Adhaeribacter arboris: one gene and its partner. The protein of the gene in region 1 binds, or shares a complex with, the protein of each later gene. Links are inferred from orthologs where the notes say so. Each region holds a gene or a part of one and is shown on either strand. Other genes may lie near its edges.

Region 1 (2,957 bases):
TAAAGCGTACGTACCACATTCCGGCCCAGTCGCCCGTTTGATAACCCGCGTGCGGGGTGGCAAAATTTGCTGGCAAAGCTTTTTGATTTTCCAGTTGTAAGGTTTTTTCTGGTTGGCCGTGGCATTGTAAACAAAGCGAATTAGCCATTACAATTGGTTTAGTGTAGAGTAATTCGGTAGTACCTACCCGGGTTACTTGAGGCTCTAAAATCTGCTTTTGCTTACTTAGAGCCGCATATTGTTGTAATTGTTCCTGCAAAAGCAAACTAGCTGGGTCGGTAGCAGAGTTTGGCCAGGCTTTACTTGTGCGGCCTAAATTGGCCTGGTACTTCTTCGCCATTTCTTGTACGGCCGGATACCTTTCTAATTGGCGGTAATTTAAGGCGGCTTTAAAGTTGCCGGAATCTAAGGTGGCTTGTAAATAAGCAAGCATTTGTTGTTCTGTGGTTTGAATAAGGCTATCGCCTACCCGGCGGGTTTCCTGTAAAATCATGGGGCCAGTAATGCGTTTTACCAGGTGTCGTTCCATTTCTTCGGCTATTTCCTTCCCGTTAGGGAGTTTTTTAGGTTCACAGCTACCGTTAACCAATAAACTAATAATAGGTAAAAGCAAGCGAAGAGCAGACAGTTGCTTATTCAGAAAAGAACGAATCGGCATAAATAAAGGTTTAATACTAGTAAAACTTACCGGTCGGTTAAAGGGTTATAATACCTGCAAATATCAGCGTTAGGTAAAAAGAAACAAAAAGAAGTAGTAGGTTGCTCTAGCGGCAATTTACCAGTTTCCGCCACGACTAACCGGTAATTTTTTATTATCTTTGCGTTTTAAAACAGATACTTACCGTTATGTTAGATAAGTTAGAGGCTATTAAAGAGCGTTTCGACGAAGTAAATCAGCTTTTACAACAACCCGAAAGCATGAGCGACATGAAAAAATATAAGTCGCTTAATAAAGAATACAAAGACCTCGAAAAGATTGTAATCGAGTACAAAAAATACCAAAATCTACTCGGCAATATCGAGAATGCGAAGCAAGTAATTGCCACCGAAAAAGACGAAGAGTTTCGGGAAATGGCGAAAGAAGAACTTGACGAACTGTATCCGCAGTTAGAAGAAATGGAAGAAGGTATCAAAAACCTGCTCATTCCAAAAGACCCAGACGATAGTAAAAATATTATTATTGAAATCCGGGCCGGTGCCGGCGGTGACGAAGCTTCTATTTTTGCCGGCGATTTACACCGGATGTATTCTCGTTTGGCCGAGAAACAAGGCTGGCGCATGGAGCTGATTGACGCTCAGGAAGGTACTTCCGGAGGGTATAAAGAAATTATTAGCAGTATTTCCGGCGAAGATGTTTACGGCAAAATGAAGTTCGAGTCGGGAGTGCACCGAGTACAGCGCGTACCCGCCACTGAAACGCAAGGCCGGATTCATACTTCGGTAGCCAGCGTGGTAGTATTACCCGAAGTAGAAGAGTTCGATATTGAACTGGACATGAACGAGATTCGGAAAGATTTATTCTGTGCCTCCGGACCAGGCGGCCAGTCGGTAAATACGACGTATTCGGCGGTTCGTTTAACCCACTTGCCAACCGGTATTATGGCCCAATGTCAGGACCAGAAGTCACAGATTAAAAACTACGAGAAGGCCCTGAAAGTATTGCGTTCCCGGATTTACGAAGTAGAACTGGCTAAAAAGAACGAAGAAATGGGCGCCCAGCGGAAAAGCATGGTAGGCGGCGGCGACCGTTCCGATAAAATCCGGACCTATAATTATCCGCAAGGCCGCGTAACCGATCACCGCATTGGCTATACCGTTTATAACCTGCCAAACGTAATGGACGGCCAAATTGATGACTTTATTGAAGAATTACGTATTGCTGAAAATGCGGAGCGCCTGAAGGAAGGGGTTGCGTAAAAGAGTTACAAGTTGCAAGTTGATTTTTATAGAGCATAACAGAGTAGCGGGTGTAAAGAACTCGCTACATTTGTTTTAAGGTAACGGCAAATTAAAAATTAACTTCTACCCTACAATTATTATACTTAATAGATAAAGGTTATTCTAATTCAGTGCTATTGATTAAAAGGCTGCGACTTCATAAAGTTTGGGTTTTCTTTTTGCTTAAAGATGGAGGCAAATTATTTCCGCAACGGCTTTTGTTTGGCTTCCTGTTTTGGTTGTTTATTTACGCATTAGCTTCTTGCGAACCGAAAGAAGAAATTATTACTACGGATACTAGTGCCCAGCTGGAGTTTTCTACTGATTCGGTAAAGTTTGATACGGTTTTTGTCAATACCACAAGTGTAAGCCGGGCAGTTTGGGTGTATAATCGCCATTCAAAGGCAGTAAAAATAACCGAGATAAAGCTGGGACTGGCCAACCCGGCTTACAGATTAGTTGTGGATGGCCAGGAAACGAATCAGGTAAATAATATTTTATTGCGCGGCGAGGATAGTTTGCTCGTAGTAATAAAAGTTAAAATTCCTCCAACGCCAGATACAGCCGCTTTTATCCAAACGGATGTTCTTTCGTTTTTAACCAATACGAATCGCCAACGAGTAGCCTTAGTTAGTTATGGGCAAAATGCCTACTTCCATTCCAAAACCGAAATTACAGTAAATACTATCTGGAAAGCCGATAAACCGCATGTGGTGTATGGTTCGGTAAATGTAGCAGCCGGAGTAAAGCTGGAAATTGAAAAAGGAGCTAAAATTTACTTTCATAAAGATGCGGCTTTAGTAATAAACGGCCGCTTAGAAGTAAAAGGCGCAGCGAATAAACGCGTTTTATTTACCGGCGATCGGCGGGAACGATTATATGCGGCTGTTCCCGGGCAATGGCAAGGCATTAAGTTTGAAGCCACGAGTACTAATAATAGCATCCAATTTGCCGATATTAAAAATGCTACCTTCGGGCTTTGGGTAGCTAATCCAGATCAGGACGAAACCGATTATGAT
Region 2 (2,872 bases), 230 kb from region 1 along the record:
GCCCACGGAGATAGAAGCGCCGATAAGCGGTTTCAAATCCGGTAAGGCATGGGCATCAATGGGGGTAGGAACGGCCACAATAAAAAAAGTAGCCTCGCGCAAAACCGCCAACTCATGGGTAAAAGTAATATCGCAGCCTGCAAAATCTTCGGCTGCGAGCTCGCCGCTGGGGTCCACGTGGTTGCGCATCATTTCAACGCGCCCCGCGTGAATATCGAATCCAATTACTTTTAACTTTTTCGCAAACTCTAACGCAATGGGCAAGCCAACGTAGCCCAACCCAATTACCGCCAAAGTAGCTTCTTTCTTTACTAACTTATCGTACATATTTTAAGAGGGAGAAATTCGGATAACTTGGTTTTGGTTTAACTCATACTTTTCCTGACTTTCCGGACACGTAGCCATACCTTGTTCGTTGAATTTTAAGCGGTGCCCAAAGGCGCTCATCCAGCCGTGTTGCCGAGCCGGATTGCCGTATACGAGCGCATAAGGTAATACCGATTTGGTTACAACCGAGCCGGCGCCAATAAAAGCATATTCCCCGATGGTGATACCGCACAAAATGGTACTGTTGGCCCCTAAAGTAGCGCCTTTTTTTACTACTGTTTTCTGGTATTGATGCCGACGGCTGATAGCGCTACGCGGATTTTTAATATTGGTAAAAACCACCGACGGCCCTAAAAAAACCTCGTCTTCGCAGATTACGCCGCTGTGTACCGAAACGTTATTTTGCACCTTTACCTTATTGCCCAAAATTACTTCCGGCGATATTACTACATTTTGCCCAATAGCACACTGCTCCCCAATGCGGCAGCCCGACATAATGTGAGAAAAATGCCAAATCCGGGTACCTTCCCCAATAATACAATTATCGTCGATAACGGCGGTTTCGTGGGCCAGGTAAGCAGGAGTTAAATCCATATCAGCGCATTAAAGCGAACCAGGTATAAGCCCCAAAGCTAAGCAATTGGTGCCTAAAAAAGTTCTCTTTACCGACATATTTATTAGTTAAGTACTAAATTTGAAAATAGACAGATTTTATATTCTTTTATTTATTCAATTCCAATCATTTAGTGTCCGGATACGCCGCCGACACAAAACGATCTTTCCCGAATAAATCGGTATGAGTCCGGATGTTTTGAAAGTGATATTCTTGCAATAGTGTTTCTAAAGCGGTAGCATACTTTTCGTTTATTTCAAAGTAAAGCTTACCGGCGGGTAACAGTAACTGCTGCGCTACTTCGGCAATCCGTTGGTAATAAATAAGCGCATCGGTATCGGGCACAAACAAGGCCAAAGGCGGTTCAAAATCGAGCACATTCCGGCGCATCAGGTTTTTCTCACTTTCCAGCACGTAGGGTGGATTACTTACCAGTACATGCAGGCTCTGCGGCGGCAACGGCAAGGGTGATGTAAAAATATCGTGCTGCAACCAATGGATAGGCAACTGATACTGCTCGGCATTACCGCGGGCTACCGCTAAAGCCGGCTCCGACACATCCAGCCCGTACACGGTAGCCTGCGGCAAATTCTTACTTAAAGCAATAGCAATGCAACCGCTTCCCGTACCCACATCCAGTATTTGCAGATCTGGTAAGCTTTTATTTTCCTGAATGGTAAGTTGCACTAATTCTTCGGTCTCGGGTCGCGGAATCAGCACATCGGGGGTTACCCGTAATTCTAAATCGTAAAAATGGGCGTACCCGGTAATATACTGCAAGGGCTCGTGGTTTTGCAAGCGTTGCAGATACGGCGTAAATTTCTGCCAGATTTCCGGAGAAATAGGTTCTTGTTTGCGTAGGCTAATTTGCGTCCGGTTCCAGCCTAGCTCGTGCTCTACCAATAACCAGGCAATACTATTTGCTTCGGAGAGATCGTAAATCAAGTTTAGTTCCTGCGTCAGATAATCCAACAGATTTTGCAAATTTTTCAAACAAAGTAATTTTTAAGGTGTATGTTGGAGTAGTTTAATTAGAAGGTTTTAAGTTGTAAGCGGCGAGTGGTAAACCAAAGAACAGCGCATCCGGTAAAGATGAAAATATTTGTTTCCTTCCGTTCATCACTTACTTTACAAAAATAGGGATTTCTGAAATGAGATTTGCAGATGAATTATACATGCGGCGGGCATTAGAACTGGCTGCTCTCGGCCACAACACTACCCGGCCCAACCCGATGGTTGGCTGTGTGGTAACGTATAAAGGTAAAATTATTGGGGAAGGTTGGCACCAAAAATACGGCGAGCCGCACGCCGAAGTAAATGCCATCAACAGTTTGGCCGATAAAAGTTTACTACCTCATTGTAAAGTATACGTAACCCTGGAGCCTTGTTCGCATTACGGGAAAACGCCTCCCTGCGCCGATTTTTTAATTGAGCACGGCATACGGAGCATCTTTATCTGCAACACCGACCCTAATCCCTTGGTTGCCGGCCGGGGCATTAGGAAGTTATTAGATGCCGGTTGCGAAGTGCACGTGGGCTTATTAGAGGAAGAAGGATCAGAATTAAACAAACGATTTTTCACTTTTCACCGGCACAAGCGACCGTATATTATATTGAAATGGGCCGAAACCGCCGATGGTTTTATCTCCCGGCCCAACGGAGAACCAACCGCTATCAGTGGGCCGCTGGCCAAAAAGTTAGTGCATAAATGGCGCACCGAAGAACAAGCCATAATGGTGGGTACTCGTACGGCTTTATCGGATAATCCCCAATTAAATGTACGTGAGTGGACGGGCAATGCTCCCATCCGGATAGTAATGGATAAAGATTTACGCCTGCCGCCTACCTTGCATATATTCGATAAAAAACAGCCTACTCTGGTTTACAACTACGAACGCCACGAGCATAACCCTAACCTGGAGTACGTAAAAA

What was found. Proteins that work in one complex are often made in the same cells at the same time.
Region 2: the proteins of prfA (region 1) and prmC are in contact, whole or in part, in a crystal structure (PDB 2B3T), measured with the Escherichia coli proteins. The link is inferred for Adhaeribacter arboris from one-to-one orthologs.

What each region holds. Positions count from the first base shown.
Region 1 is NZ_PYFT01000001.1:4,377,184-4,380,140, reverse strand. Bases 1-2,881 are described here. They hold prfA (peptide chain release factor 1), read left to right. Parts: upstream 1-846; coding sequence 847-1,917; downstream 1,918-2,881. Other genes in these bases: AHMF7605_RS17815 (hypothetical protein), read left to right, coding at 2,076-2,881; AHMF7605_RS17825 (c-type heme family protein), read right to left, coding at 1-658. In the rest of the region: more of AHMF7605_RS17815, read left to right, coding at 2,882-2,957. UniProt on the Escherichia coli protein: Peptide chain release factor 1 directs the termination of translation in response to the peptide chain termination codons UAG and UAA.
Region 2 is NZ_PYFT01000001.1:4,611,941-4,614,812, reverse strand. The notes cover bases 1-2,796. They hold prmC (peptide chain release factor N(5)-glutamine methyltransferase), read right to left. Parts: upstream 1,934-2,796; coding sequence 1,067-1,933; downstream 1-1,066. Other genes in these bases: ribD (bifunctional diaminohydroxyphosphoribosylaminopyrimidine deaminase/5-amino-6-(5-phosphoribosylamino)uracil reductase RibD), read left to right, coding at 2,092-2,796; AHMF7605_RS18765 (acyltransferase), read right to left, coding at 331-921; AHMF7605_RS18770 (nucleotide sugar dehydrogenase), read right to left, coding at 1-327. Also shown: more of ribD, read left to right, coding at 2,797-2,872. UniProt on the Escherichia coli protein: Methylates the class 1 translation termination release factors RF1/PrfA and RF2/PrfB on the glutamine residue of the universally conserved GGQ motif, i.e. on 'Gln-235' in RF1 and on 'Gln-252' in RF2.